Regions from separate parts of the Kluyvera ascorbata genome, predicted to be linked through region 4. Evidence: predicted binding sites of a transcription regulator. Region 4 holds the regulator's gene; each other region holds the start of a gene.

Region 1 (7,979 bases), 1.2 Mb from region 4:
TGTTTCGCCTGTCTTACTTCATTATTTTATTCCTGAGTTTAGACAGTTAATGATGACACTTACAGGATCAGTTCACACAACCGCAGGAATTGGGGGGCGTGAGGGCCACGCCCCGGCAGGGTCAGGAGGGTTGATTGGCCGGTTTATCCGCCACCGGCGGTTTGTCAGATGACGCGGTCAGGTCACAGTGTTTCGGCAGGAAGAAGGTGATGGTCCCGGCAATAATCAGCGAGCCCGCCAGCGCACATACCGCCACGTTCTGGCCATAGAAGTAGATCATCACGCCGACCAGATACGGGCCGCAGAAGCCGCCCAGGTTGCCCAGGCCGTTGATCACCCCGCGTGCGCTGCCCGCCACTTCCGGCATGGCGATACGCCCCGGAATCGACCAGAACGGGCTGGTCGCCGCTTTCAGGAAGAAGCCGCACACGACCAGCGCGATATAGGCCGCCACCACATGATCACGCAGTACCACTGAAGCCAGCAGCGCGGCGGCAAAGCCGTAGAGCGAGAAGCGAACCCATAGGCGCCGTTTCCCGCTACGGTCGCTGAACAGGGAGATAATATAGATACCCGCCAGCGTAGCGATAAACGGCAGGATAGCCAGCACGCCCACGCTTGCCATATTGGCGCCGGTCAGGTTTTTGAGGATAGTCGGCAGCCACAGCGTGTAGCCGTAATCCCCGGTCTGGTAGAAGAAGTTGAGCAGCACCAGCTTCATCAATCCGGAATTGCGGAACACTTCCCGCACCGGCGCATTGCTGACCGGCGCTTCCGAACGTCGCGCCTCTCGCTCGGCGGTTAACGCGGTAATCAGATACTCACGCTCACGCTCCGGCAGCCAGCGCGCCTCTTCCGGGCGGTCGCTGATCATCAGCCACCATACCGTCAGTACGACAAACGACAGCAGCCCTTCGATGATAAACAGCCACCGCCAGTCGAGCGCGGAGATAATCGCCCCGGAGACCGGCGCGGTGAGCATGCCGCCCAGCGGGGCGAACATCATCACAAAGGCGTTAGCGCGACCAATCTCTTTTTCCGGGAACCAGTTGCTGACCATGGTCAGCACCACCGGCAGCATGCCGCCCTCGGACACGCCGAGGATAAAGCGCAGCGCCAGCAGCTGATATTCGTGCGTCACGAAGCCGGTCGCAATCGAGACAATCGCCCAGGCCAGCAGCGACCAGGCGATAAAGCGCTTACCGCTGCCGTGTACCGCAATGCGCCCGCCCGGTATTTGCAAAAAGAGATAGCCAATAAAGAATATCCCGCTCGCCACCCCCGCCATCTGGCTGGTAATCCCCAGGTCGGATTCCATGCCGCCGGGCAAGGCGAAGCTGATATTAACCCGGTCCATAAACGAAATAATGCACGCGATGAGAACAGGCGCAATGATGCGCAGCCAGCGAGTGCCAGGTATTTTCTCAGTCATTATTTATACTCTCTCTCGAGGGGAGCCATGCTCAGCATGGCGAAAAGCGCCGATGATTAATCAATGGCATTCGGTAGCGGCGTATCGCTGAAGAAGGCGGCGACGTTATTGAACACCACCTCGCTCATCCGCTGACGCGTTTCGTGAGTAGCGCTCGCCACATGCGGCAGCAGCACAACGTTATCCATCGCCATCAGCGCCTCAGGCACGTGCGGTTCGTCTTCATACACATCCAGTCCCGCACCGGCAATAACGCCGTTTTGCAGGGCGTGAATAAGGGCTTTCTCATCTACCAGGGTGCCGCGCGCGATGTTAATCAGCCACGCGTGTTTTGGCATCACGTTAAACACGCTGGCATCGATAAGCCCACGGTTTGCCGCGCCGCCGGAAGCCGCAATCACCAGGAAATCACTTTCGTGGGCCAGGGTGTGCAGGTCGGCGCACCACTGATAATCCACGTGGTTGAGCTTTTTGCGGTCGGTGTAGAGGATCTCCATATCAAATCCACTCGCGCGACGAGCAATGGCCTGGCCGATATTGCCCATGCCGAAGATGCCGATACGTTTGCCGCTCACCTGCGTCGCCAGCCCCGGCCCTTGTTTCAGCCATTTGCCTTCGCGAACAAATTTGTCGCCCTGGCAAAGTTGACGTGCGCCCGCCAGCAGCAGCCCCATCGCCAGGTCGGCAACGTCGTTGGTCAGCACGCCAGAAGTGATGGTGACGGCAATGTCATGAGCGCGGGTATAGTCGAGATCCACCGCATCGGTACCGACACCAAACACCGCCACCAGCCCAGCGTTCGGCAATTGCTCCAGTACGGCGCGGGTGACGCCGATATCACCACGGGTGACCACCGCCTGCACCTGATGGCCCACTTCGCGCAAGAAAGCCTGCGGGTCAGCCTGTTCATACAGGCGATAGACCTGGAAAGCGGTGGAGAGTTTATCCAGCAGGCCGTCTACGACCGGGGCAATTAACAGTACCGTGTTTGGGTTTGCAGTATTCATCGTGTTCCCTGTTTAAGCGTTTAGAAATTTGTTACGCCTATCAAACGGGTTTTCACGATGTCATTTTGCGATCTGCATCACGCCAGATCGTGTTAGAACTCCGTGTTACGGATGACGTGATCGTGGAAGCAAAAGCCCGCTGGAATGCGGGCTGGATGGCAACAATTGAATAACATTGCCGACGTGGCGTGTAAAGGTCAGATGGTTTCGCCCATCGATAAACGATAGTGCAGGTCAACCTTCTCGATAGTCGGTAACCCTTTTATTTTCTTGATTAAAATCTCGGTGGCGACCTTGCCCATCTCAAAGCGTGGGGTCAATACGCTCGCCAGACGCGGGCTCACCACCTGGCCAATCTCCAGCCCGTGGAAGCCGGCAATCGCCATCTCCTGCGGCACCGTGATACCCGAAGCGATGCACTCCTGTAACACCCCAACCGCAAGATCATCATTAGTGCAGAGAATGGCATCCATCTCTTTATACATCTGGCGGGCAAGGGTCATCATGCCGGTGCCAATCGACACCGAAGAGACCTTGTTTGGCGCAATGCGCCCGACCGCCAGACCCGCCTCCTCCATCGCCCGGCAGTAGCCCGCATAGCGCTGCTCATCGCGAATATCCGACATCGAGCCAAAATAGATAATCTGCTTTTTGCCGCTCGCCAGCAGCATGTTGGTCATATCCAGCCCGGCACGGTAATTATCAAAGCCCACGTTGATGCGGTCGGCGTTATCCGATAAGCCCATCACCTCAGCAACCGGAATTTTTGCGGCTTTCAGGTATTTTTCTGCCCGCAGCGTATGGACGGATTCGGTTAGCAGCAGCGCTTTAACGTTCAACGCCAGCACGGTGGCAATCTGCTCTTCTTCACGCTGGCTGTCGTAATCGTAATTCACCACCAGCGTCTGGTAGCCGTGGGCGGTGGTGACCGATTCGATGCCCGCTAATACGTCGGAGAAAATCTGGTTATTAAAGGAGGGAACAAGCACCCCAATGCGCGGTGCGGCATTGCTGCTGATGGCGGGGTTATCGGCATCTGGCTGGTAGCCAACCTCTTCAATTACGCTGGCAATGCGCTCGGCGGTTTCCGGCCTCACCTTCTCAGGCGTGCGTAAATAGCGGCTGACGGTCATTTTGGTTACCCCCGCCAGCGCGGCGATATCCTCTAACGTGATGCGTTGTACTTTCATTAGCCCTGCCCGTCATTGCCGAAATCCTGTGGCCTATTATGCCAGCAGGTTACAAAAAAGAGAAAGCGATAACCCACCGTCAAAGCCCCGCATGGCGCGGTTTTCGCCCTGTTTTCCTCTTCAGGATCACACATGCTGTAACCCCTTTTTGTAACATAACTGAGAGTGATCTACGTCACAGTTTCACCGAGGCAAAAACCGTGAGATAGAGAACATCTTCTTAGCGCATCGGCTCGCAATACAGGACACTGTGATGAACAACTTATTCAGCCTGCAAGGCAAACGCATTTTAATTACCGGCTCCGGACAGGGCATCGGCTACGTGATGGCCCAGGGGCTGGCCCAGTACGGCGCGGAAATCATCATCAACGATATCTCCGCAGAACGCGCCGAGCAGGCAGCGATGAAACTCCGCGACGAGGGCGCCGTCGCCCATACCGCGGTCTTTAACGTCACTGACCCAGAGTCGGTGGAAAACGCCGTTGCTGATATTGAAGCGCGCATCGGCGCTATCGACGTGCTGTTTAATAACGCCGGTATCCAGCGTCGCCACCCGTTCACCGAGTTCCCGGTGAAAGAATGGAACGACGTGATTGCCGTGAACCAGACCGCCGTTTTCCTGGTTTCTCAGGCCGTGGCCAAACGCATGATGACGCGTGGCGCGGGGAAAATCGTCAATATCTGTTCGATGCAGAGCGAACTGGGGCGCGACACTATCACCCCGTACGCCGCCGCCAAAGGCGCAGTCAAAATGCTGACCCGCGGGATGTGCGTAGAACTGGCACGCCACAACATTCAGGTTAACGGTATTGCGCCGGGCTACTTTAAAACCGCCATGACCCAGGCATTGGTTGATGATAAAGCTTTTACCGACTGGTTGTGCAAACGTACGCCAGCCGCCCGCTGGGGCGACCCGCAGGAGCTGGTTGGCGCGGCGGTGTTCCTGTCGTCGAAAGCCTCTGATTTTGTGAATGGGCATCTGCTGTTTGTTGACGGCGGCATGCTGGTTGCCGTCTGAGTCGGGAGCAAAACCATGGCAGGACAGTGCATTATTTTAATGGGTGTCTCCGGCACCGGCAAAACCACCGTCGGGCAGGCGCTTTCTCAGGCATTGGGCGCGAAATTTATCGACGGTGATGACCTTCACCCGCGGGCAAATATTGTCAAAATGGCCGCCAGCCAGCCGCTGGAGGATAGCGACCGCCAGCCTTGGCTGGAGCGTATTGGCGATGTGATCTTTAGCCTCGGGCAGAAAAACGAGTCCGGCGTACTGGTCTGCTCGGCGCTGAAAAAGCGCTATCGCGACCAGCTACGCGCGGGTAATCCGCATCTGCGCTTTCTGTGGCTGACCGGTGACTACGACTGCATTTTGCGGCGTATGCAGGCGCGTAAGGGCCACTTTATGCCGGAAGCGCTTCTGCAAAGCCAGTTTGCCGCGCTGGAAGCTCCGGACGACCACGAGCCGGACATTCTGCCGGTCGATATTTCCGGCGACGTTCCGAGCATTGTCGCCCGCTCGCTCACCCTTTTAGCCCATCAACCGACATCGGGAGTTACGGCATGATTATCGACACGCTCCATAACGCGGAGAAAACCGCCTTTTATCCGCAGGCTATCCGCAAGGCGCTGCGCGCCGTGATTAATCAAGAGCCGCATACGCTACCGCCGGGAAAATATACCATCGATGGCGATAACCTGTTCTTCAACGTGGTGGAAGGGGAAAGCAAACCGCTTGCCGAACAGCGCCCGGAGTACCACCGCCAGTATATTGATATTCACATCGTGCTGAAGGGCGAAGAGATTATTGGTGCGGGGAATAAGGGGCTGGAGATTGTCGAAGACGGCGCGTTTAACGACGCGCATGATATCGGTTTCTGCACACAAATCAGCAGCGAAACGCTGATTCACCTGCACCCGGAAGAGATTGCTATCGTCTTCCCCGGCGAGCTACACCGCCCGATGAGCAGCCTTGGCGCGGGCGCGCCGCTGCGTAAAATCATCGTCAAAATCAATAGCGACCTGCTTTAAGCGGTATACGCTGGCCCCGCACGGCATTCGCGGGGCCACGAATAACGTTTAGTTATCGAGCTCACCCATCGACCGAACCTGATCGCGGTTGATCTGTTCGGTTTTCCCGGTTTCGGCATTTTTATACGACACCAGACCGGTATCCTCATCGACCTGTGGTTTTCCGTCGGTCACGATAGTTTTCCCATCGGTGGTTTTCAACGCCTGGTTGGATGAACACCCAGCAACGGTAAAGAGTGCGCCAGCCGTCAGAATCGCTACGGTAAGTCGCTTATATTGCATCATGTTTCCCTCCTGCTTCTCAGCTAAAATCGTTATCACTCTAACCATTTTAGGTTAGCTGGCTGAAAGCGAGAGGGAAACCAGAACACTCCGAAGCGGCATTTACACCACTATCGCGCGTTTCCCCGGCACATGACTTCTGTGATACAAAGTACCAGCTATTTATTTTCAGGGGCTTACCATGTCCGTTTCCATCGACATCATTTCCTGCATTACCGACCGCTTTGTCGAGCTGACCGCCACCGAAAAGCGGATTGCCCAGTTTATTCTTGATGACGTGCAGGCGGCGACCACCTTACCAATTGCCGAAATGGCTAAGCTGACCAACACCAGCCAGGCGTCGGTCACTCGTTTTGCACGCGCCATTGGCTGCAAAGACGTCCGCGAGCTAAAAGTGAAGCTCGCTCAGTCGCTGGCGGTAGGGCAACGCTTTATTCTCGATGTGCCGGATCTGGAAGGGGTACAGGGGATCTACGAGACGATTATCAACGTGCTGGAGATGAACCGCCGGGCGCTCGATCCTGACGCACTCCGCCGCGCGGTCGAATGGTTAAGCAGCGCACGTCAGATCCTCACCATCGGCATGGGCGGCGGCTCCACCATCTGCGCGCAGGAGGTTCAGTTCCGCCTGTTCCGTCTGGGTCTACCGGTGGTAAGCCAGAGCGACGGGCTGCTGGTGAGGATGATGTGTTCGGCGGTGTCGCCAAACGATGTGGTGCTGGCGTTGTCGCTCGGCGGCTATACGCAGGAAGTAGTGGAGAGCGCGGCGATTGCGCGTCAGTACGGTGCGAAGGTGATTGCCATTACCCCGGAAGCCACACCGCTTGCCGAGAACGCCGATTTGGTACTGCCGCTGATCGTGCGGGAGAACGACTATATCTTTAAGCCCAGCACCTCGCGCTACGCGATGCTGGCGATGGTTGATGTGCTGGCGACGGAATTGGCGGTGGTGAATAAGGCAGAGACGAAAAACCGTCTGCGGCGGATTAAGCTGGCGCTGGATAGCCATCGGGGCGGGGCTGACCGGCAGCCGTTGGGGGATTAGCGCGGGGGTTCCCCCTCACCCTAACCCTCTCCCCGTAGGGGCGAGGGGACCGTATGTGCGGTCTTTCCCCCTCTCCCTTCCAGGGAGAGGGCCGGGGTGAGGGTACAGCCCGCACCACCCCACAAGTTACTTCACCCGTTCCGCGTTGTAACAGGTCAAATCCACCTCAACCTTACAATCCACCACCAAATCCGCCACGCAGCACACGCGCGCCGGTGGGTGATCGGCAAAGAACTCACGGAATACCTTGTTAAAGGACTGGAAGTAACGCGCGTCGGTCAGATACACCTTCACATGCACCACGTCTGCCAGGCTGTATCCCGCGTCCTGCATAATATCCACGCAGTTCTGAATCGCCAGCCGCGACTGCTCGACAATGCCGCCCTCCACCACTTCACCATCCTTCATCGGCGTTTGCCCGGACACATACAGCCAGCCTCCGGCCTCAACGGCCTTGGCAAACGGCAGAGACTGCCCGCCGGTGCCGGTGCTGCCACCGACGCCATAACGTTTAATGCTCATTATTGCTGCTCCTTAATTTTTCCGGCTGACCGGCGTAAGAATCGCCCGGCGCGCCCGATAACATGGTAATTCTGTCCATAGCTCATCACCCCGTTGACCATCACCGCATCGATACCGGCGGCGGGCTGCTGTGGGTCGCTGAAGCTTGCGACATCGCGGATAGTTTCTGGGTCAAACAGCACCAGATCGGCAAAATAGCCGCGCTTGATGAGCCCGCGGTCGGTGAGCTGAAAACGCGCCGCCGACAGACCGGTCATCTTGTGCACCGCGACGGTAAGCGGGAACAGTTTTTCATCGCGGCTGTAGTGCCCCAGCACGCGTGGGAACGCGCCCCACAGGCGAGGATGCGGCATCGGGTCATTCGGTAAACCGTCCGAGCCCACCATGGTCAACGGATAGCGCAGCACCCGCTGCACGTCCTGCTCGTCCATGTTGTAGTAAATCGCGCCAGCAGGCATCAACCGCTTGCCCGC
Region 2 (7,979 bases), 750 kb from region 4:
TCCACCACGCCTGCGGAGAAAAACCTGCCGGTACTGCTGGCGCTGATCGGCATCTGGTACAACAATTTTTACGGTACCGAAACTGAAGCGATTCTGCCGTACGACCAGTACATGCACCGCTTTGCCGCGTACTTCCAGCAGGGTAACATGGAGTCCAACGGTAAGTACGTTGATCGTAACGGCAACAAGGTTGAACACCAGACTGGCCCAATCATCTGGGGCGAGCCGGGCACCAACGGCCAGCACGCGTTCTATCAGCTGATTCACCAGGGTACCAAAATCGTTCCGTGCGATTTCATCGCCCCGGCCATCACCCACAACCCGCTGACTGACCATCATCCTAAGCTGCTGTCTAACTTCTTCGCCCAGACCGAAGCGCTGGCGTTTGGTAAATCTCGCGAAGTGGTTGAGCAGGAATACCGTGACCAGGGTAAAGACCCAGCAACCCTGGACTACGTGGTGCCGTTCAAAGTGTTCGAAGGCAACCGCCCAACCAACTCCATCCTGCTGCGCGAAATTACCCCGTACAGCCTGGGTGCGCTGATTGCCCTGTACGAGCACAAAATCTTCACTCAGGGCGCTATCCTGAACATCTTCACCTTCGACCAATGGGGCGTAGAGCTGGGTAAACAGCTGGCTAACCGCATCCTGCCTGAGTTGAACGATGATAAAGCCATCGACAGCCACGATAGCTCCACCAACGGTCTGATCAACCGTTATAAATCCTGGCGCGCGTAAGGTTATATATTCTCAATGCCGGCGTAATGCCGGCATTTTTTTGTCAGATAATTCCGTATATCTTCATTTTCTGAATTATATTGATATTGAGCATAATCCTAAATATCACCTATCCCAGATGTATGTTTCGGATTAACCGTATATTGTCATTCTTAAATCAATAATTAACACGCTGTTATTTATTGATATTTTATTTTCTTATCTTTCATTTTCATATTTTCCGAAAAAACCTTCCCCTATTTCCCATCACCGAATTCCGTTCATTTGGTTGTGTATACTCGATGACGCCTGAATATTCTCAGGTACATATCCATTCATCTAATGAAGGGAATACGTATGAAGAAAATCCTCTATGGCATTTTTGCCATATCGGCGTTTGCTGCGGCAAGCGCCAGCGCGGCACCTATTGAAACAGGTGAAGCGGCTGGTGCAGCAGCAACGTCAGTGTCGGCCGGGAGTTCAACCGCCACCAGCGCCAGCACCGTAGGTTCTGCGGTCGGTATGGCGCTGGCAGCGGCTGGCGGTGATGGTTCCAACACCGGGACCACCACCACGACCAGTACGACAACGACCACCCGTACTCAATAAAAACGGTACGTTAATCCTAACCACACTTCGGTGTGGTTATTTTGCCCCTGGAGAAGCGTCGTGAAGCGACTTGTTATTCCCCTTATTTGCCTGTTGCTTCAGGCGTGTTCACCCAGCACCAAGGGACTGGGTAAATCGCTTTGGCAAAGCGTATCTGGTGAGTCGGGCGTACAGCTTACCGACGACGAAATCCAGACCATGCCATACGCCAGCCAATATATGCAGCTTAACGGCGGACCGCAGATCTTCGTGGTGCTGGCGTATTCCGAAGAAGGTCAGCAGAAATGGCTGACGCAGGACCGGGCAATGCTGGTGACACAGCATGGACGCCTGGTAAAAACCAAGCTGGCGGGCGACAACCTGCTCACGGTGAATAACCTCGACAACGACCCGCTGGCCCGCCCGAACCAGATAACTGACGGCGCGCGCTGGACGCGGACCATGGGCTGGACCGAGCACCAGCAGGTGCGCTATGCCACCGCCACGTCCACCTTCCACTGGGACGGCAACGATACGCTGACCATGTCGGGCCAGGACACCGCCGTACGCGTGCTGGAAGAGGAGGTGACTACCTCTGAAGCGAGCTGGCGCAACCGCTACTGGGTCGACAGCGAAGGGCAAATTCGCCAGTCAGAACAATATCTCGGCGCAGGAACCTTCCCGGTAAAAACCATGCTTATCAAGGCGGCGAAATCATGAAAAAACTGTTAATTATCGCCGCCATGCTAAGCGCTATCTCCTTTGCCGCCCAGGCGGCAGGTACCGTCGAGGTTCATATGGCGGGCGTTGAAAAGCCGCTGACTTTAACCCACGCCGAACGATTGGCCGACCTGGTCGGGCAACCGAGGCTGGCGGGAAGCTGGTGGCCCGGCGCGGCGATCACCTCTCCGCTGGCCGCCGCTCAAGCCGAGCGTGAACATCAGGCGCTGCTGGCAGAACTGGCCGCGCTTGCGGCGGATGAGGGCGGTAGCGAGGCGGGGGCGATTAATGCCCTGCGCAACCAACTGCAGGCTATCCCGGTGACCGGGCGCTTATTGGTGCCGCTGGACCCTGACACCGTGCGGGTCCGCAGCAAAAATAACCCGCCGCTCGAAGGCCATTACACCCTGTGGCTGGGGCGTGAACCTTCCACCATCACGTTGGTTGGTCTGGTGGATAAACCGGGAAAAATCCCTTTCACGCCGGGACGCGACGCGGCCAGCTACCTCGATGATATCAGCCTGCTCAGCGGCGCGGATCGCAGCTACGCCTGGGTGATTTACCCGGACGGGCGCACGCAAAAAGCGCCGGTGGCGTACTGGAATAAGCGGCACGTTGAACCGATGCCCGGCAGCATTCTGTTTGTCGGCTTTGCCGACTCACTGTGGACGAAAAAATACGAAGCGCTGAACGCTGAAATCCTTCGCTCCCTGTCGCAGCGGAGACCTGAATAATGAAAAAAGCTTGTCTTTACAGCCTGTTGGCCCTGTCGGTTAGCGCGGCGTGCCATGCGGAAACGTTTCCCGCCCCTATCGGCCCCTCGCAGTCAGACTTTGGCGGCGTAGGCCTGCTGCAAACCCCAACGGCGCGCATGGCGCGCGACGGCGAGTTCAGCCTGAACTATCGCGATAACGATCAGTACCGCTATTACTCCGCCTCCGCCCAGCTTTTCCCGTGGCTCGAAACCACGCTGCGCTATACCGACGTGCGTACCAAACAATACAGCAGCGTGGATGCCTTCTCCGGCTCGCAAACCTACAAAGATAAAGCCTTCGACGTGAAGCTGCGCCTGTGGGAAGAGAGTTACTGGATGCCGCAGGTGGCGGTGGGCGCGCGCGACATCGGCGGTACCGGCCTGTTTGACTCGGAATATATTGTTGCCAGCAAAGCCTGGGGGCCGTTCGACTTTACTCTCGGCTTAGGCTGGGGCTATCTCGGCACCAGCGGTAACGCCACCAACCCGTTCTGCTCCTACAGCGACAAATACTGCTACCGCGATAATAGCTATCGTAAAGCGGGCTCGGTTGATGGCAGCCAGATGTTCCATGGCCCGGCGGCTTACTTTGGCGGTATTGAGTACCAGACGCCGTGGCAGCCGCTGCGCCTGAAGCTGGAGTATGAAGGTAACAACTACCAGCAGGACTTTGCTGGCAAGCTCGATCAGAAGAGCAAAATTAACGTCGGCGCTATTTATCGCGTTACCGACTGGGCCGATGTGAACCTCAGCTACGAGCGCGGTAATACGGTGATGTTCGGCTTTACCCTGCGCACCAACTTTAACGATCTGCGTCCGTCCTATAACGACAACGCGCGCCCGACCTATCGACCTCAGCCGCAGGATCCTATCCTCCAGCATTCGGTAGTGGCAAACCAACTGACCCAGCTTAAGTACAATGCGGGCTTTGCGGCGCCGAATATTCAGGTGCAGGGCGACACGCTGTACGTCACCGGCGAGCAGGTGAAGTATCGTGATTCGCGTGAAGGGATCGAACGCGCCAATCGGATCATCGCCAACGATCTTCCGGAAGGGATCCGCACGATCCGCATTACCGAGACGCGGCTGAATCTGCCGGAAGTGACCACGGAAACCGATGTGGCGAGCCTGCAACGGCATCTCGCCGGGGAGCCGCTGGGGCAGGAGACGCCGCTGGTGCAAAAACGCGTCGCGCCGATCGTGCCGGATAAAACCGAGCAAGGCTGGTATATCGACAAATCGCGCTTTGATTTCCATATCGACCCGGTGCTTAGCCAGTCTATCGGTGGGGCGGAAAGCTTCTATATGTACCAGGTGGGGGTAATGGGCTCGGCGGACTGGTGGGTGACCGATCACCTGCTGACCAGCGGCAGCCTGTTTGCCAACGTTGCAAACAACTACGATAAATTTAACTACACCAACCCACCGAAGGACTCAACCTTGCCGCGCGTTCGTACGCATATCCGTGAATATGTGCAGAACGATGTTTACGTGAATAACCTGCAGGCCAATTACTTCCAGTATCTGGGTAATGATTTCTACGGCCAGGTCTACGGCGGCTATCTGGAAACCATGTACGGCGGCGCAGGGGCGGAAGTGCTCTATCGGCCGGTGGACAGTAACTGGGCCTTCGGTCTGAACGCCAACTACGTGAAGCAGCGTGACTGGCGTAGCGCGCAGGACATGATGAAGTTTACCGACTACAGCGTGAAGACCGGGCACCTCACCGCCTACTGGACGCCGTCGTTTGCCCAGGATGTGCTGGTGAAAGCGAGCGTCGGGCAGTATCTGGCGGGAGATAAAGGCGGTACGCTGGATATCTCGAAACACTTCGATAGCGGCATTGTGGTCGGCGCATACGCCACCATTACCAACGTCTCTGCGGACGAGTATGGTGAAGGTGAGTTCACCAAAGGGGTCTATGTGAATATCCCGATGGATCTCTTCACCTCCGGCCCAACCCGCAGCCGCGCGGTTGTTGGCTGGACGCCGCTGACGCGCGACGGCGGTCAAATGCTGGGACGCAAGTTCGAGCTGTATAACATGACCGGCGATAAGAGCCAGAACTTCAGATAACGTTCATCCCGTAGCCCGGCCAAGCGAAGCGACGCCGGGGATTTTTTGGCTCTGTGCCCGTAGCCCCCTCACCCCAACCCTCTCCCCAAAGGGGAGAGGGAGCCGTTAGGTGCCACAGTCGTTATAGCCGCCGCAACAACCGTGCCGGATTCCCGGCGTACACCCCTTTTTCCTCAATGGAGCGGGTCACCACGCTGCCCGCGCCAATCACCACGCCATCGCAAATTGACACGGCCAGGATGGTCGCGCCGCTGCCAATAGAAACGTGATTGCCAATCGTAATACGCCCCCAGCTTTCGCGGTCGGCGTTGGGCTTACCCTCGCGGAACATATCGTTGGCAAACATGACCCCGTGGCCGATAAAGCAGTCGCGCCCGACGGTGACGTATTCGCAGATAAAGGTGTGCGACTGGATTTTGCTGTTGTCGCCAATCTGCGTATTGCCCTGAATCTCCACGAACGGGCCAATAAACACGTTATCGCCGAGCGTGCAGTCATAGAGGTTAGCGGGTTCGTAGATAACCACATTTTCCCCGCAGATAACGTTGCGCGTGGCAACCTGGCGAATGTTGAGCATGTGCCGTCTACTCCTGATGATAAACAGACGTTGATTGTGCCAGCAGGCCACGCTGAGAGGTAAGAAAATAAGAGGAAAGTGTGCAGTGATCCCGAGTTTAAGAGGATGCAGCGTTCTTCTCTAAGCGCTGGATATGAGTCAGCAGGCGAGTTATGGCGCTTCAGGATGGGTAAAAAAAGTAGATCTGGATCACATTTTTGCGTTATACAAAGAGCTCGGCCCAGAGAAAGAGGTGCTAGCCATGACGTCATTATCTCGTCCCCGCGTTGAGTTTATCTCCACCATTTTGCAGACCGTGCTGAACCTGGGTCTGCTCAGTCTTGGCCTGATCCTGGTGGTTTTCCTCGGTAAAGAGACGCTGCATCTGGCGGACGTGCTGTTCGCCCCTGAGAGCACCAGCAAGTACGAGCTGGTGGAAGGGCTGGTTGTCTACTTCCTCTATTTTGAGTTTATTGCCTTGATTGTGAAGTACTTCCAGTCGGGCTTTCACTTCCCGCTGCGTTACTTTGTCTATATCGGCATCACGGCGATTGTGCGGCTGATTATCGTTGACCATAAATCACCGCTGGACGTGCTGATTTACTCCGCCGCTATTTTGCTGTTGGTGATTACGCTGTGGCTGTGCAACTCGAAGCGGCTGAAGCGGGAGTAAGTAGCCCGATGGCGACCTGTGGCAAAAAAAAGGGCGCTCCAGAGGAGCGCCAAACAGTCACAAGTTAGGGTACGTTCAAGTTGAGGATAATAGCAGTGGCATTGCTGATGAAAATTAGCCCTTCACGCCCCCGGCCGTCAGGCCGTTTACCAGCCAGCGCTGTGCCAGCAGGAAGACCACGGTAATCGGAATGGCGGAAAGTACGGCCGCGGCGGCAAAGTCGCCCCACAGGTAGTTTTGCGGGTTGAGGTATTGCTGCATCCCAACGGCCAGGGTGTAGCTGTTCACATCACGCAGCAGCAGTGATGCAACCGGAACTTCGGTGATAGCGGCGATAAACGACAGGATAAACACCACCGCCAGAATCGGCACCGACAGTGGCAGCAGAACCAGACGGAATGCCTGCCACGGGGTAGCGCCATCCAGCGCCGCCGCTTCTTCCAGAGAACCATCAATCGTTTCGAAGTAGCCTTTAATCGTCCAGACGTGCAGCGCGATACCGCCGAGGTAGGCGAAGATAACGCCGCCGTGGGTGTTCAGACCGATAAACGGAACGTACTGGCCCAGACGGTCAAACAATGCGTACAGGGCAACCAGTGACAGCACCGCCGGGAACATCTGGAAAATCAGCATCCCTTTGAGCAGCGTGGCTTTGCCCGGGAAGCGCATACGGGCGAAAGCGTAGGCGCAGGTGGTGGAAAGCGCGACGATACCAATGGCGGTGATGCCGGCGATTTTCACCGAGTTCCACAGCCACAGCAGTACCGGGAACGGTGGTGGCGTCACGCGGCCATCGGCGTGTTCAACGCTGAAGCCGAGCGCCAGCTTCCAGTGTTCCCAGGAGATAGTGTCTGGGATCAGGCTGCCGGTGGCGAAGTTACCTTCGCGCAGTGAAATCGCGATAACCATCAGCAGCGGGAACATAATCGCCGCAATGAAGATCAGTAGCAGAAGGTGCGTGGTAAAGAGACGCAGTTTCTGAGATTTGGGTTGTACCATAGCCATGTTCGAGTCTCCCTTAATCAAACTTCATGCGCGTGGCTTTCAGGTTTACTATCGCAAGCGCACCGACCAGCAGGAAGATAAGCGTCGCAATCGCTGCCGCCAGACCGAAGTCCTGTCCGCCGCCGCCTTCGAAGGCGATACGGTAGGTATAGCTTACGAGCAGGTCGGTATAACCAGCTGGCGTGGTGGTGCCGAGCCTGTCCGGGCCGCCGTTGGTCAACAGTTGAATCAGCACGAAGTTGTTAAAGTTAAAGGCGAAGCTGGCGATCATCAGCGGCGTGAGTGGCTTAATCAGCAGCGGGAACGTAATCTTAAAGAAGTTCTGGAACGGGCCTGCGCCATCCATTGCCGAGGCTTCATACAGGTCGTCCGGAATCGCTTTCAGCAGGCCCATGCACAGGATCATCATGTACGGGTAGCCAAGCCAGGTGTTGACGATAACAATCATCGAACGAGCGGTGGTCGGGTCGCTGAACCAGGCCGGTTTAATACCGAACAGCGCGCTCAGCATCATGTTGATTTCACCAAAGCTCTGGTTGAACAGCCCTTTGAAAATCAGAATCGAGATAAACGACGGTACGGCGTACGGCAGAATTAACAGCACGCGGTAAATGGCTTTGCCCTTCAGCGATTCCCACTGTACGAGGCAGGCCAGCACCATGCCGACGGCGACGGTGAGGATAACGGTCAGCACCGAGAAGACCACCGTCCAGACGAAGATAGCGAAGAACGGCTTCTGGATACCTTCATCGGTAAAGACGCGGGTAAAGTTGTCCCAGCCGATGCTCACTGTGTAGCCCGGGCTCAGCTTCTCGTCGCCCCAGGAACCGTCGGCGTTGACCGTCTGGTAGAAACCGACGTCGTTGTTAGGACGGTATTTCACGCCGCTC
Region 3 (7,979 bases), 1.7 Mb from region 4:
CGTCTGCGCCTGTGGGTTGACCCGAAAGATGCCGACGGCAAAGCATACGGCGGCGGCGATAACGATCTCGCCAGTACGCTGGCGCTGGCGAAGCGAGCAAAAGCGCAGGGTATGAAGCTGCTGCTGGACTTCCACTACAGCGATTTCTGGACCGACCCGGGCAAGCAGTACAAACCCAAAGCCTGGGAAAAGATGGACTACCCACAGCTGAAAACCGAGATTCATGACTATACCCGTGACACCATCGCTCGCTTCAAGCAAGAGGGCGTGCTGCCGGACATGGTGCAGATTGGCAACGAAATTAACGGCGGCATTCTCTGGCCTGAAGGCAAAAGCTGGGGGCAGGGCGGCGGCGAGTTTGACCGTTTAGCAGGCCTGCTGAACGCAGCGATTTCCGGGCTGAAAGAGAATCTGAAGGGCGGCGAGCAGGTCAAAATCATGCTCCACCTGGCTGAAGGTACTAAAAACGACACCTTCCGCTGGTGGTTTGATGAAATCAGCAAACGCAACGTGCCGTATGACGTGATTGGTCTGTCGATGTATACCTACTGGAACGGCCCTATTAGCGCGCTGAAGGCCAACATGGATGACATCAGCAAACGCTATAACAAAGATGTCATCGTGGTCGAAGCCGCCTACGGCTACACCCTGGAGAACTGCGATAACGCAGAAAACAGCTTCCAGGCGAAAGAGGAGAAAGACGGCGGTTATCCGGGCACGGTTCAGGGGCAATATAACTATATTCATGACTTAATGCAGGCCGTTATTGATGTTCCCAATCATCGAGGCAAAGGCATTTTCTATTGGGAGCCAACCTGGATTGCCGTTCCGGGAAATACCTGGGCTACGAAAGCGGGCATGAAATATATCCATGATGAATGGAAAGAAGGTAATGCACGCGAAAACCAGGCGCTATTTGACTGCAAAGGGAAAGTCTTGCCGTCGGTAAAAGTATTTAATTAATTTGAACACTCTTTTTCAGGGTTTTATTATGCAAAAATTTCCGCCTTTGAGCCCGAAGGTTAATGCGCTATTGCATGGCGCAGATTATAACCCGGAGCAGTGGGAGAGTTATCCCGGTATTATTGACCAGGATATTATGATGATGAAGCAGGCAAACTGTAATGTCATGTCGGTGGGGATATTTAGCTGGGCCAAACTTGAACCGCAAGAGGGCGTATTTGATTTCGCCTGGCTGGATAATGTTATTGATAAACTTTATGCCGCTGGGATACATGTCTTTTTAGCCACGCCAAGCGGCGCGCGCCCGGCATGGATGTCAAAAGCCTACCCGGAAGTGCTGCGCGTGGGGCGCGATCGCGTTCCGGCGCTGCACGGCGGTCGTCATAATCACTGTATGACCTCGCCGGTTTACCGTGAAAAAACGCTGAAAATTAACACGCTGCTGGCGGAACGCTATTCCCAGCACCCGGCGGTGCTGGGCTGGCATATTTCCAATGAATACGGCGGTGAGTGCCACTGCCCGCGCTGTCAGGTGAAGTTCCGCGATTGGCTGAAGGCGCGGTACGAGACGCTCGATAATCTGAACCACGCCTGGTGGAGCACCTTCTGGAGCCATACCTATACCGACTGGGAGCAGATTGAGTCGCCGTCGCCGCAGGGCGAAGTGTCTATTCATGGCCTGAACCTTGACTGGCGACGTTTTAATACTGCGCAGGTGACGGAATTTTGTCGTCATGAAATTGCGCCATTGAAGGCGGCGAACCCGGATCTGCCGGTAACCACCAACTTTATGGAATATTTCTACGACTACGATTATTCGCAGCTTGCCGAGCCGCTGGATTTTATCTCCTGGGATAGCTATCCGATGTGGCATCGCGATAAAGACGAGACCACGCTCGCCTGCTATACCGCGATGTACCACGACATGATGCGTACGCTGAAAGGCGGCAAACCGTTCGTGCTGATGGAGTCCACGCCGAGCGTGACCAACTGGCAGCCGACCAGCAAGCTGAAAAAACCGGGTATGCACATCCTCTCTTCGCTACAGGCGGTAGCCCATGGCGCGGATTCAGTGCAGTATTTCCAGTGGCGTAAGAGCCGTGGTTCGGTGGAGAAATTCCACGGCGCGATTATCGACCACGTTGGCCATCTTGATACCCGCGTTGGCCGCGAAGTCACTCAGCTTGGCAATATATTAAGCCAGCTACCGGACGTGGTCGGCTGTCGCACCGATGCGAAGGTCGCCATCATCTTTGACCAGCAGAACCGTTGGGCGATGGACGACGCGCAGGGGCCACGCAACAAAGGTATGGAGTATGAACAGACGGTGAACGAACACTATCGTCCGTTCTGGGAGCAAGGGGTCGCCGTAGACGTGATTGACGCCGACGGCGATCTCAGCGCCTATCAGCTGGTGATTGCGCCAATGCTGTATATGGTGCGCGACGGTTTTGCTGAGCGAGCCGAAGCCTTTGTTGCTAACGGCGGTCATCTGGTCACTACCTACTGGACGGGGATCGTCAATGAAAGCGACCTTTGCCACCTTGGAGGTTTCCCTGGCCCGCTGCGCAAATTGCTAGGTATTTGGGCAGAAGAGATCGATTGCCTGGACGACGGCGAACGTAATCAGGTTCAGGGGCTGGCGGGGAACATGGTTGGCCTACAGGGGCCGTACCAGGTACGCCACCTGTGCGAGTTGATTCATCCTGAAACGGCGCAGACGCTGGCAGCGTATCGCGATGATTTTTATGCGGGTCGCCCGGCCGTGACCGTCAATAGCGTCGGTAAGGGCAAGGCGTGGCATATTGCCTCGCGTAACGATCTGGCGTTCCAGCGTGATTTCTTCGCCTCGTTGATGGATGAACTGGCGCTGCCTCGAGCGGTTGCAAGCAGCTTCCCGCCGGGCGTGGTGGCAACCGCGCGTACCGATGGCGAAAGTACCTTTGTCTTTGTGCAGAACTTTACCGCGCAGACGCAGACGGTCACCTTGCCTGATGGCTATGAGCACGCCGCTACCGGCGCTGATGCCAGCGGTCAACAGGTACTGCAACCCTGGGACTGTCGTATCGTTCGCCGTACAGCATAATCCGCCGCAATCCCAAGCCTGCTCATCCGAGCAGGCTTTTTTACCTCTGTAGATAATCAAGGAGCGTCGATGATGGTCAGCCTTAAATCCTTCCTGCACTACTTCTCCCAGCCTAAACCGTCGGTGCCATTAAGCGCCAATGAGCAACAGCAAATTCAGCGTCTGATTAGCGCGTTTGGCGGTCAGAATAATATTGAAAATGTTGATGCCTGTATTACGCGACTGCGCGTCACGGTCAAAGATCTGTCCGTTGTAGATTCTCAGGCGTTGCAGAATGAAGGTGCGCTGGGGGTTATTATTCTGGGGCAGCAGGTTCACGCTATATTTGGCAAGCAATCTGATGCATTGCGTCAGTTATTAGATGAACACTTTGCTGGCAATAAATAAATCGTTTTATATTGTTTGTTGAGACAACCGGCGTGCCGGCCTACAAATGATGGTATTAAGACCCTGATTTAATATCGGGGTTTTTTATTATCTGTACGATAAAAAAAGGGATAACCTAATAATAGCGTTATCCCCAAGGCCAGATGATAGAAACAATAATGGAGTGGCAAATATAAAATTGGCGCAAATAAAAAAAGATAGAATTAGGGCAAAACAATGACTCAGTCAGGTTAACGCATTACCACCAGGCTTCCACCTGTACGCCGAAGTTCCAGGTATCGCTGGCGGTGCCGTCGTTAAAGGCATTGCCCTGCTCGGAATCATTCAGGTAAGAGGCAAAGACGCGCAGTTCCGGACGAGACATAAAGTCAGGGCCATCTGCCAGGCCTAACGCGATGGTGTATTTCTCGCCGCTCTGCTTATAGTGGCTGCCGTTGGTGTAGGAGTCTTTCTGGTAGAAGCCACCCACTTCGCCGATTAAACGCACATATTCGGTGAACTGATACTGCGCGCGGCCAACCAGCGAGACCAGACGCGATTTATCGGTGTACTCGGTGGTGTTATCCGCCGAACCGTAGGTCAGCACGTGGTTGAGAGAGAACTTGTCGGTAATTGGAATCAGACCGGTGTTGATAACACGGTAGCCGGTGGCATCGTTGACGTAGTTCCACATGTCGTACCAACCACCGCCCTGAGAGACCATGTTCTGTGCCAGACCTTTGTTGGCATACTGCAGCACCAGCTTGTTATAGCCGCCAAACATATCCTGGCTAATTTCGCCGGTCAGCATTACGCCGTTATCGGCATCATACAGGCCACCATAATCTTTCTGTTTGTCGGTTGGGTTCGGCATGGCGTAGTCGATACCGAATTCGGTCCAGGCGCCGCTCCACGGTTTCCAGCCCGCATAGCGAAGGTCAATGTAGTTGATGTTGACGTCGTTATCGCCGTCAACGCGATAGTCGACATCGTTGGCATCGCCGCGGATCCAGGCCAGTGACACTGCGCCTGGGCCAACGGTGTAGTTTTCGATCCCGGCGCCGGAGCCGGAAATATTCCAGTATTTGGTATCGATGATGTGCAGGTCGTGGCGCTGGTAATAGCGTTTCCCGCCCCAGATAACCGCATTCGGATCGCCCGGGACAAGCCCTTTAATCTGCAGGTTTAACTGACGTAAACCAAACTGCGCATCGTCGCCGAGGGTAGTTTCGTTATCGTTTGAACCGTCGGAGACCATGCTGACCATTGAGTCCAGATAGAAACTGACATCGTTTTTCTTATACACCTCAGAGCCTAATTCAAGCTCACCGTAGGTGTCGGCTTCGTTTCCCAGACGGCCGAGTTTGTTCTTTTGCCATTCTTGCATTCCGCCATCGCTAGAAACTCCTACGCCGGAGCGGAGGTAGCCATGGAAATCAATAGGAACTGACGTTGCCGCCAGCAGAGAAGATGAAGTCAGCGCAGTAGCCAACGCAATTGAAAGCGTGCGTAGGGTTGTTTTCATTATTATCCTCGTTTTGTTTTGTATTACGTTCACATAACGTGTGTAATAAAATGCCTAAATGTAAAAACTGGCAAACATTTGATCGCTGATGTGTGATTAACTGCAAATAAATTAGCCATTTTTGGTTGAGTGTGTAAGACGGTTCTTATTGTATGCCTATGTGAGCGTATGTCTTTTTTATGTTATCGTATGCCATAAATCAGGTCGGTAGACGTTTTTTGGGATGACCCCTGTTACAATCTAGCGATAACAACATAAGGAACCGGACGATGAAGTCTAAAAGCGCAACTTTGGAAGACGTTGCTCGCCATGCGGGTGTCTCCTACCAGACTGTGTCCAGGGTACTCAATAAATCTGCCAATGTATCCGAAGCCACACGCCACAAGGTGGAGAAATCCATCGAGGTACTCCGCTATGTCCCAAACCGACTTGCCCAGCAGCTGGTTGGCAAGACCAGTCATACCCTTGGACTGGTGACCACTTCACTGGCGCTGCATGCGCCTTCTCAGGTTGCGGCAGCGGTGAAACGCTACGCAAATGTGGAGGGGTATCAGGTACTGATTTCGATGATTGATGAGAGCGTCAATCATAGTATTCAGGATTCGATCAACGAACTGAAATCACAGCTGGTGAGTAAAGTGATTATCAACGTGCCATTAGAGACCGAAATGGCGCAGAAAATCGCAGATGATAACGATGATATCGTCTGTCTTTTCCTCGACGTTGATCCCTATAGTTCGGTGTATAACGTTTCGTTCAACCCGGCAGATGGCACGCGTGCTAGCGTGAAATATTTGTATGAGTCGGGTCATCGGGAGATGGCGATTCTGGCCGGGCCGGTGAGCTCTGTCTCTGCCAACCTGCGTTTAAGAAGCTGGCTGGATACGCTCAGCAGCTATGGCCTGAAGCCGGTGACCGTGCTGCACGGCAACTGGGATGCGCAAAGCGGCTACGCCTGCGCGCTGCAAATGCTGCGCGAAACCCCGGATTTCTCGGCGGTGCTGGTGGGGAACGATCAGATGGCGTTAGGGGTACTGAGCGCATTTCATCAGCATCAGGTGGCTATCCCCGGCGAAAAGTCGGTGATTGGTTACGATGACACTTATGAAAGCTCGTTTTTCTATCCGGCGCTGACCACCGTGTCGCTTGACCTCGACCTGCAAGGCAAAGAGGCGGTACGCCGCATTCTTGAAAGCGACGATAACGCTTCGTCACGGACTTCATCCATCCTCCCAGCTCGCCTTGTCGTGCGTCACTCTACCGGTGCGAAGGTGGAGCAGGGCAAAGATATGCAGGCGATTGCCGAGCAGCTGCGCGCTATTGCGCATCAGCTCAGCCGCTAACCTCCCTTGCCGAAGTGCGGTCTGCACTTCGGTTATATCCCCTTAAAATGTAGGGTTGCAAAGCGCTTTTTGACGGCGTATCGTAATTGTTATGTTATAACATATGATATCGAGGGCCAGATGAAAGCCAATATCCATCCTCATTACCGCACCGTGGTGTTTCATGACACCAGCGCCAACGAGTACTTCAAAGTGGGCTCGACCATTAAAACCGACCGGGAAATTGAGCTGGAAGGTGTGACATATCCGTATGTCACGATTGATGTGTCGTCCAAATCGCACCCGTACTACACCGGGAAGCAGAGAACGGCCTCCACCGAGGGCAGCGTGGCGCGCTTCAGCCAGCGTTTTGGTCGCTTTATTGATGTGAAACGAGGTTCATAATGCAGGTACTTAACTCATTGCGCAGCGCCAAACAGCGCCACCCGGATTGCCAGATCGTGAAACGCAAAGGACGACTGTACGTTATCTGCAAGTCAAACCCTCGCTTTAAGGCCGTTCAGGGGCGCAAGAAGCGCCGTTAAGCGGACAACTCTCGCAGTGACTCCAGGGAGTGGAGTTGCTTGCCGTCGGCACTAAAATTGTCGGCGGCAAGCCATTTCTGAAATGCCCCATTCAAGGCTGGCCACTCGCCGTCGATAATCGAAAACCAGTCGGTATCGCGGTTATGGCCTTTAATCACCAGCGCCTGCCGAAAATGACCCTCAAACTGAAATCCTAAACGCAGTGCGGCCTTGCGGGAAGGTTCATTCAGACTGTTGCACTTCCATTCGTAGCGACGATAGCCCAGCGTTTCAAAGGCGTAGCGCATAAGCAACCACTGCGCTTCCGTAGAGGCGGGGGTTCTGCTTAACAACGGTGAGAAGTGGACGTGGCCGACTTCCATGACCCCATGATTCGGGTCGATGCGCATCAGCGCCAGCGAGCCCGCGGGTTTATTCGTTCGTTGGTCTATCACCGCAAAGTGCAGTGGATCCTGTAGCGCTTCGACGCTGGCGACCCACTGACGATACTCTTCAACCGAACTTTCTGGCTCGCGCAGCAACCACGTCCAGTTGCGGGTATCGGTTGCCTGCCGGTGCGCGGTAAACAGGGCATCGGCGTGCTGAAGGCTTAGCGGCTCAAGGCGGCAGTATTGCCCTTTCAGAACCACCCGCTCAGGATGTGGACGTGGCTGCCAATCCGGCAGGGCATCGCCGATTAACTGACCAAATTGATTCAGCTGACTCATAACCTCTCCTTAGGGAAAATAAACAATACGCTGAGCGTAGGGGTTTACTGGTTCCGTAAAAAGTGCCACCAGGTTATATTTTTATGGTACCACGAGGAGCTGAGATGAATATTCCCGACGATCCCTTTTTTACCCTGCTATCCCGCTCGCTTCAGATGCGCGGCAAAGAGACACTTCAACGTAGCCTGTATGCCGCGTTGCGAGAGGCCATTATGCAAGGACAGCTAAAGGCGCAGAGCTGGCTTCCCGGGTCGCGGGTTATCGCTGAACGGCTGCAGATTTCTCGCAATACGGTGAACGCTGCTTTGGAACAGTTGGCGATGGAAGGGTATCTTCGCCGGGACCGCCAGGGTTCTCGAGTGGCGTCTTTACCACAGTCAGTGAGTATTGATGGTGCCGTGCTGGAGCGGGTAACGCTGCCATCACGCTTACAGCGACTACCGCAGATTTCGCCGCGCGATACGC
Region 4 (7,979 bases):
CAGCGCCACGTTCGGCGACAGGTCAACGTACAGACGGGAATAGAGTTCGATGTAGGTGTGGATGGCGCCGATTTCCAACTGACCATCTTCCAGCAGCTGCGAAATACGCAGGCTCTGAGTACCGGAGAAGGAGAAGTCCAGCTTGCGGGCGATCCCTTTTTCGAAGATGTCCAGATGCTCGCTGCGGCCGACGCTCGGCATGATCATGTGCAGGTCGTGCACAATCTGCGGGTTAACCTCGGCCAGCATGCGGGATAAGAAATCTGCCTGCTTTTGGTTATTCCCTTCTAATACCACGCGGTCACCCGGCGCGATCAGTTTTTCCAGCATTGCGGTCAGGTCTGCGGTTGGCAGAACCTTGCCCTGCACCGGAACGGAAGCCAGACGCCGCTGTTTTTCGGTGCGGCGTGTGTTCCAGACGCGTGCTGGTGTTTGCCCAGATAACATTATTAACCTCCTGATTCAGCTAATCATTTTGATTGCTTAACACTGAAAAGAGTGTGCACCCTGGTGAGAAAGTCATCAATTAAGCGTAGGAGAGAATCATTAGCCTGAGAGTAATAATTGAAGTAACAAATTGTGATTAGGATCAGATCCTGATGGGAGAAAAACGACTACCGATGCCTCATTTTCATAAACACGATGGCAAAGTGACGGTATAGTAGGCGCAGATTCCAGGTAAACATCGCCGAGTTATGACTGAAACAACCCACCACGATCTCAGTATCGACACCTCAAGCAGCGCGGACTTCGTGCCCATGCGCGGCATAAGCAATCGTCATCTTCAGACGATGCTGCCACGCCTGCTTCGTCGCAAGCTGCAATTCACCCCACACTGGCAACGCCTTGAGCTGCCGGACGGCGACTTCGTCGATTTAGCATGGAGTGAAGACCCGGCCGGTGCGCTGCATAAGCCTCGTCTGGTGGTGTTTCATGGTCTGGAGGGCAGCTTACACAGCCCGTACGCGCATGGCCTGATTAACGCGGCGAAAGCGCAAGGCTGGCTAGGCGTGGTCATGCATTTTCGCGGCTGCAGCGGCGAGCCAAACCGCCTGAACCGTATTTATCACTCCGGTGAAACGGAAGACGGCACCTGGTTCCTGAACTGGCTACAGCGTGAATACGGTAAAGCGCCAACGGCGGCGGTCGGCTACTCGCTGGGCGGCAACATGCTGGCCTGCCTGCTGGCCAAAGAAGGTGACGACGTGCCGATCGATGCGGCGGTGATTGTCTCCGCGCCGTTTATGCTGGAAGCCTGCAGCTACCACATGGATAAAGGCTTCTCGCGGGTCTATCAGCGCTATCTGCTGAACCTGCTGAAAGGCAACGCCGCCCGCAAGCTCAAAGCCTATCCTGGCTCGCTGCCGGTGGATCTGCGTCAGTTGAAAAGCATGCGCCGCATCCGCGAGTTTGACGATTCGATCACCTCGAAGATCCACGGCTTCGCCGATGCGATTGATTACTACCGTCAATGTAGTGCGATGCCTATCTTAAGCAAAATCACCAAACCGACGCTGATCATCCACTCGAAAGACGATCCGTTTATGGACCACCACTCCATTCCAGCCCAGGAAGAGCTGCCGGACAACGTCGTCTATCAGCTCACCGAGTACGGCGGGCACGTCGGGTTTATCGGCGGCACGCTGCGCCACCCGGAAATGTGGCTGGAAAAACGCATCCCCGCCTGGCTGATGCCGTGGCTAGGGACTAAAGCATGATGATTCCCTGGCAGGATATCGACCCGGAGACGCTGGATAATCTGATTGAAAGCTTTGTCTTGCGCGAAGGCACTGATTATGGTGAATATGAACGTTCACTTGCGCAAAAGGTCGCCGACGTCAAACACCAGCTACAAACGGGCGAAGCGGTGCTGGTGTGGTCTGAACTTCACGAGACCGTCAACATCATGCCCCGTAACCAATTTCGCGGTTAACTATACTCTAACGACAGGAAGCGTTTACCCCGCTTCCGTTGTCGTCTGTTCAGGGAGTTATTCGCATGTCTGCCAAACATCCGGTCATTGCCGTTACCGGCTCCAGCGGAGCAGGAACCACCACCACCAGCCTCGCGTTTCGTAAAATCTTTGCTCAGCTCAACCTGCGCGCGGCGGAAGTCGAAGGCGACAGCTTTCACCGCTACACCCGTCCGGAAATGGATATGGCTATCCGCAAGGCCCGTGATCTTGGCCGCCACATCAGCTATTTCGGCCCGGATGCCAACGACTTTGGCCTGCTGGAACAAACCTTTCGCGACTACGGCCTGAACGGGCAGGGGAAGTCGCGCAAATACCTGCATACCTATGATGAAGCGGTTCCCTGGAACCAGGTACCCGGCACGTTTACGCCGTGGCAGCCGTTACCGGAACCGACCGATGTGCTGTTCTATGAAGGACTGCACGGCGGCGTGGTGACACCGCAGCACGATGTCGCGCGGCATGTTGATCTGCTGGTTGGCGTGGTGCCGATTGTTAACCTGGAGTGGATCCAGAAGATGATCCGTGACACCAGTGAGCGCGGTCACTCCCGCGAGGCGGTGATGGATTCCGTAGTGCGCTCAATGGAAGACTATATCAACTTCATCACCCCACAGTTCTCCCGCACCCATATCAACTTCCAGCGTGTACCAACGGTCGATACCTCTAACCCGTTTGCAGCCAAAAGCATTCCGTCGCTGGACGAGAGTTTTGTGGTGATTCACTTCCGTAATCTCGAGCACATCGACTACCCGTGGTTACTGGCCATGTTGCAGGGTTCATTTATCTCGCATATGAATACGCTGGTCGTTCCCGGCGGGAAGATGGTGCTGGCGATGGAATTAATCATGACGCCGCTGGTGCAGCGGCTGATGGAAGGTCGGAACTAGCATCAAGACCAGGTAGCCCGGACGAGGTGCGCAAGCACCGACGCCGGGAATGTCCCCGGCGTCACTGCGTTCGGCCGGGCTACGTCTAGCATGCAATCAGCCTTCAATCACTTCGTAAGAGTGAGTGATATTGACCGCTTTTTCGAGCATCAGCGCAACTGAGCAGTATTTCTCAGCAGACAGATCGACCGCACGCGATACCGCCGCATCCTTCAGCGCTTTACCGGTGACGATAAAGTGCAGGTTGATGTGCGTAAACAGACGCGGGGCCTCCTCACGGCGCTCAGAAGTGAGCTTCACTTCGCAGTCGGTCACGTCATTGCGACCTTTTTGCAGGATAGAGACGACGTCAATCGCACTGCAACCACCGGCGGCCATCAGCACGACTTCCATCGGGCTCGGCGCTTTATCGCCGGAGTTACCGTCCATCAAAATTTGGTGGCCAGAAGCAGACTCACCGAGGAAGGTTAACCCTTCAACCCATTTCACACGTGCTTGCATAATATTTAACTCCCAGGTTGCAATTTTCTTCTCAGATTACGCGCACATAACAATTCTCGCAATGGAAGGCGATCGCCGTCATGCTGAAGCGAGACACCAGGAGACACACGGCTAAAGCTATGCTAAAACAGTCGGGATGCTACGGTAATACATAAACGTACTGCATGTATGCAGAGGACATCACATTACAGGCTGCGACCCTATTCGACAGCCGACTTCCCAGGTAACGGGAAGGATACTATTGCAACCAGTGGCTGCAATGTTTTTGCCGCTGGGAAGAGCTTATAACAGAGGATAACCGCGCATGGTGCTTGGCAAACCGCAAACAGACCCTACTCTCGAATGGTTCTTGTCTCATTGCCATATTCATAAGTACCCATCGAAGAGCACGCTGATTCACCAGGGTGAAAAAGCAGAGACGCTGTATTACATCGTAAAAGGCTCAGTGGCTGTACTCATCAAGGATGAAGAAGGCAAAGAGATGATCCTCTCTTACCTTAACCAGGGCGACTTTATCGGTGAGCTGGGCCTGTTCGAAGAAGGCCAGGAACGCAGCGCATGGGTACGAGCAAAAACCGCTTGTGAAGTTGCTGAAATCTCTTATAAAAAATTCCGTCAGCTGATCCAGGTTAACCCGGACATTCTGATGCGTCTCTCTTCTCAGATGGCGCGTCGTCTGCAGGTCACCTCTGAAAAAGTTGGTAACCTGGCCTTCCTGGACGTAACCGGTCGTATCGCTCAGACCCTGCTGAACCTGGCTAAACAGCCGGACGCTATGACCCACCCGGACGGTATGCAGATCAAAATCACCCGTCAGGAAATTGGTCAGATCGTTGGCTGCTCCCGTGAAACCGTGGGCCGTATTCTGAAAATGCTGGAAGATCAGAACCTGATCTCCGCGCACGGCAAAACCATTGTCGTCTACGGAACCCGCTAATCCAGCCCAAAATGGCGTATTGTAAAAGCAATACGCCATTTTTGTTTTTCCCCCTATGTGGCGCAGGCTGATTTACCACCCCGAAGTCAACTATGCACTGCGGCAAACGCTGGTGTTATGCCTGCCGGTTGCCATCGGGCTTCTGTTCGGCCATCTCCAGCAGGGTCTGCTGTTTTCATTGGTGCCTGCCTGCTGCAATATCGCCGGCCTCGATACCCCACATAAGCGCTTCTTTAAACGCCTGATTATCGGTGGCTGTCTGTTTGCCGGATGTAGCCTTGCCGTACAGCTGCTGTTGGCGCGCGATATCCCCTTACCGCTGATTCTCACCGGGCTGGCGCTGCTGCTGGGCGTCACGGCGGAAATCAGCGCGCTGCACGGGCGGTTACTGCCCGCCTCGCTGATTGCTTCTATCTTCACCTTAAGCCTGGCGGGCAATATGCCCATCTGGGAGCCGCTACTGCTCTACGCGTTCGGCACGCTGTGGTATGGGCTGTTTAACTGGTGGTGGTTCTGGATATGGCGCGAGCAGCCGCTGAGGGAATCGCTGAGCCTGCTCTACCGACAGCTCGCCGAGTACTGCGAAGCCAAATATAGCCTGTTGACCCAGCACACTGACCCGAGCACCGCGCTGCCGCCGCTGCTCACTCGTCAACAGAAGGTGGTGGATCTCATCTCTCAGTGCTACCAGCAACTGCATATGCTCGCCGCGAATCAGCACAACGACTATAAGCGCCTGCTGCGCGCCTTCCAGGTGGGGCTCGACCTGCAAGAACATATCTCCGTCAGCCTGCACCAGCCGGAAGAGGTACAAAAGCTGGTTGAACGCAGCCACGCCGAAGCGGTGATCCGCTGGAACGCCCAGACCGTGGCGTCACGCCTGAGGGTACTGGCTGACGATATTCTCTATCACCGCTACCCTACCCGCTTCAATATGGACAAGCAGATAGGCGCGCTGGAAAAAATTGCCGACCAGCATCCAGATAACCCGGTTGGCCAGTTCTGCGCCTGGCACTTCAGCCGCATTGCCCGCGTGCTGCGCTCCCAGCGCCCGCTCTACCCGCGCAACCTGATGGCCGATAAAGAGCGCCGCCTGCCGCTATTCGCGGCGCTCAAAAACTACCTGTCGCTGAAATCTCCGGCGCTACGTAATGCCGCCCGGCTCAGCGTAATGCTCAGTATCGCCAGCCTGATGGGCGCCGCGCTGCATCTGCCAAAGCCTTACTGGATCCTGATGACGGTGCTGCTGGTCACGCAGAACGGCTACGGTGCAACTCGCGTACGTATTTTCCATCGTGCGGCGGGTACGCTGGCAGGGTTAGTGATTGCCGCCGTCGTTCTGCACTTCCACATCTCAGAAGGACTGGCGTTAGCGGGTATGCTTATCGTCACGCTGGGGAGCTACCTGATAATCCGTCGCCACTACGGTTGGGCCACCGTCGGCTTTACGATTACCGCGGTTTATACCCTGCAAATTCTGACGCTGAACGGCGAGCAGTTTATCGTCGCGCGCTTTATCGACACCATCATCGGCTGTCTGATTGCCTTTGGCGGGATGATCTGGCTGTGGCCGCAGTGGCAAAGCGGTCAGCTTCGACAAAACGCTCAGGCGGCACTGGAAGCCGACCAGGAAGCCATTCGTCTTATCCTGAGCCCCGACCCGCAGGCGCCTAAGCTTGCCTATCAGCGTATGCGCGTAAACCAGGCGCACAACACGCTCTACAACACGCTCAACCAGGCCATGCAGGAACCGGGCTTTAACTCGCGCTATCTGGAAGATATGAAGCTGTGGGTCACCCACAGTCAGTTTATCGTCGAGCATATCAACGCCATGACCACGCTGGCACGCGAGCACAACATGCTGACGCCGGATCTCGCGCAGCAGTATCTGGAATCCTGTGAGATTGCCCTTCAGCGCTGTCAACAGCGTCTGGAGTACGATGAGGCGGGAAGCAGCGGTGAAGTGAATATTATGGAATCGCCGGACGCGCTGTCCCATGGGCCGTTAAGTACCATGGAACAGCATCTTCAGCGTATTCTGGGGCATCTGAGCACCATGCACACCATCTCGTCGGTGGCCTGGCGACAGCGCCCCCGTCATGGAGGCTGGTTAAAACGACGGGCTAGCTAACGATTTTAGCGACCGCCTGAGCGAAACGCTGCATCCCTTCGTCGATATCCACCTCTTCCACCACCAGCGATGGTGCAAAGCGCATCACGTCCGGCCCGGCGTTCAGTACCATGACACCGACGTCCGCCGCGGCGTAGAGGAAATCACGCGCCCGGCCTTTGTATTTCTCGTTCAACGCCGCGCCAATCAGCAGACCCATGCCGCGCACGTCGCTAAAGACATCGTACTTCGCGTTGATATGCTGAAGGTGCTGCACAAAGCGCTCGCGCTTGGCGTTCACGCCGTTAAGCACTTCCGGAGTGTTGATAATATCGAATGCCGCACCCGCAACGGCACAGGCCAGCGGGTTACCGCCGTAGGTGGAGCCGTGTGAGCCGACGTGGAACGCGCTGGCAATGTCGTTGGTGGTCAGCATCGCGCTCACCGGGAAACCGCCGCCCAGCGCTTTGGCGCTGGTGAGAATATCCGGCGTCACGCCATAGTGCATATAGGCAAACAGCGACCCGGTACGCCCCATGCCGCTTTGCACTTCATCAAACACCAACAGCGCCTGATGCTTATCGCACAGCGCACGCAGGCCCTGTAAGAATTCAGGCGTAGCCGCCAGTACGCCGCCTTCCCCCTGAATCGGCTCAACTACGATAGCGCAGGTATGGTCATCAATGACCGCTTCCACCGCGTGCAGGTCGTTAAACGGCACGTGGACGATATCCGCTGGTTTCGGGCCAAAGCCGTCGGAATACTTCGGCTGCCCGCCAACGGAGACGGTAAACAGCGAACGGCCGTGGAAAGCATTATGGAAAGCGATGATTTTCGTTTTGTACGGGCTATGACGGGTGGATGCATAGTAACGTGCCAGCTTGAAAGCCGTTTCGTTAGCTTCCGTTCCGGAGTTCATAAACACCACACGCTCGGCGAAGGTTGCGTCCACCAGTTTCTGACCAAGGCGCAGCGCCGGTTCGTTAGTGAAGACGTTACTGGTGTGCCACAGCGTCTCACCCTGGGTTTTCAGCGCTTCAACCAGCGCCGGATGACAGTGGCCCAGCGCAGTCACCGCGATACCGCCGGCGAAATCAACGTACTCTTTGCCTTGCTGATCCCATACGCGGCTCCCCTTGCCCTTCACCGGGATAAATTCCGCTGGTGCATAGATTGGCAAAATGACCTGGTCGAAGGTCGCGCGGGTAATAGCAGGTTGTTTGGTTTCCATGTCATGCCCTTCTGCAAACGATGAAGCAATGATTGTGAGAATTTATCCACAAAATATGCATAAAAAATCACGTCATGGCAACTACTATCGCGTGAGGAAGTTTGCCAGTAGCGCGTGGCCCTGCTCGCTGAGAATGCTTTCCGGGTGGAACTGTACGCCTTCCAAATCCCATTCGCGGTGGCGGATACCCATAATTTCACCCGTTTCACTGCGGGCCGTCACCTCAAAGCAGTCGGGCAACGTTGCGGGATCGATCAGCAGCGAATGGTAGCGCGTCACGGTGAGCGGGTTATTCAGGCCGCGGAATACGCCCTGCTGCTGATGGGTAATCGGAGAGG

The links. The regulator CRP, encoded in region 4, controls carbon source genes, mostly activating them, when cyclic AMP is high. The targets are predictions, from matches to a motif close to ATGTGANNNNNNTCACAT.
Region 1: idnO (gluconate 5-dehydrogenase) is a predicted target of CRP. The motif match lies at 3,793-3,810, and genes of this name have one in related genera.
Region 2: psiE (phosphate-starvation-inducible protein PsiE) is a predicted target of CRP. The motif match lies at 5,610-5,627, and genes of this name have one in related genera.
Region 3: MY052_RS18135 (maltoporin) is a predicted target of CRP. The motif match lies at 5,031-5,048, and genes of this name have one in related genera.

What each region holds. Positions count from the first base shown of each region.
Region 1 is NZ_CP096201.1:4,222,738-4,230,716, forward strand. It holds gene kefF (glutathione-regulated potassium-efflux system oxidoreductase KefF) at 1-1, opposite strand, end outside; gene MY052_RS20180 (MFS transporter) at 122-1,432, opposite strand; gene MY052_RS20185 (2-hydroxyacid dehydrogenase) at 1,489-2,439, opposite strand; gene MY052_RS20190 (LacI family DNA-binding transcriptional regulator) at 2,637-3,629, opposite strand; gene idnO (gluconate 5-dehydrogenase) at 3,883-4,647, shown strand; gene MY052_RS20200 (gluconokinase) at 4,663-5,193, shown strand; gene MY052_RS20205 (NanQ anomerase/TabA/YiaL family protein) at 5,190-5,657, shown strand; gene MY052_RS20210 (YgdI/YgdR family lipoprotein) at 5,706-5,939, opposite strand; gene MY052_RS20215 (MurR/RpiR family transcriptional regulator) at 6,121-6,984, shown strand; gene MY052_RS20220 (RidA family protein) at 7,111-7,506, opposite strand; gene MY052_RS20225 (N-acyl-D-amino-acid deacylase family protein) at 7,506-7,979, opposite strand, start outside.
Region 2 is NZ_CP096201.1:4,709,466-4,717,444, reverse strand. It holds gene pgi (glucose-6-phosphate isomerase) at 1-738, shown strand, start outside; gene yjbE (exopolysaccharide production protein YjbE) at 1,075-1,326, shown strand; gene MY052_RS22550 (YjbF family lipoprotein) at 1,387-2,025, shown strand; gene MY052_RS22545 (capsule biosynthesis GfcC family protein) at 2,022-2,759, shown strand; gene MY052_RS22540 (YjbH domain-containing protein) at 2,759-4,855, shown strand; gene MY052_RS22535 (acyltransferase) at 4,977-5,432, opposite strand; gene psiE (phosphate-starvation-inducible protein PsiE) at 5,674-6,084, shown strand; gene malG (maltose ABC transporter permease MalG) at 6,199-7,089, opposite strand; gene malF (maltose ABC transporter permease MalF) at 7,103-7,979, opposite strand, start outside.
Region 3 is NZ_CP096201.1:3,767,603-3,775,581, reverse strand. It holds gene MY052_RS18150 (glycoside hydrolase family 53 protein) at 1-963, shown strand, start outside; gene MY052_RS18145 (beta-galactosidase) at 992-3,049, shown strand; gene MY052_RS18140 (PTS sugar transporter subunit IIB) at 3,122-3,436, shown strand; gene MY052_RS18135 (maltoporin) at 3,675-4,940, opposite strand; gene MY052_RS18130 (LacI family DNA-binding transcriptional regulator) at 5,210-6,283, shown strand; gene MY052_RS18125 (type B 50S ribosomal protein L31) at 6,404-6,667, shown strand; gene ykgO (type B 50S ribosomal protein L36) at 6,667-6,807, shown strand; gene MY052_RS18115 (GNAT family N-acetyltransferase) at 6,804-7,514, opposite strand; gene pdxR (MocR-like pyridoxine biosynthesis transcription factor PdxR) at 7,619-7,979, shown strand, end outside.
Region 4 is NZ_CP096201.1:405,583-413,561, reverse strand. It holds gene mdcA (malonate decarboxylase subunit alpha) at 1-447, opposite strand, end outside; gene MY052_RS01850 (hydrolase) at 696-1,718, shown strand; gene MY052_RS01845 (YheU family protein) at 1,715-1,933, shown strand; gene MY052_RS01840 (phosphoribulokinase) at 1,999-2,862, shown strand; gene MY052_RS01835 (OsmC family protein) at 2,959-3,363, opposite strand; gene crp (cAMP-activated global transcriptional regulator CRP) at 3,668-4,300, shown strand; gene MY052_RS01825 (YccS/YhfK family putative transporter) at 4,356-6,431, shown strand; gene argD (bifunctional acetylornithine/succinyldiaminopimelate transaminase) at 6,424-7,641, opposite strand; gene pabA (aminodeoxychorismate synthase component 2) at 7,726-7,979, opposite strand, start outside.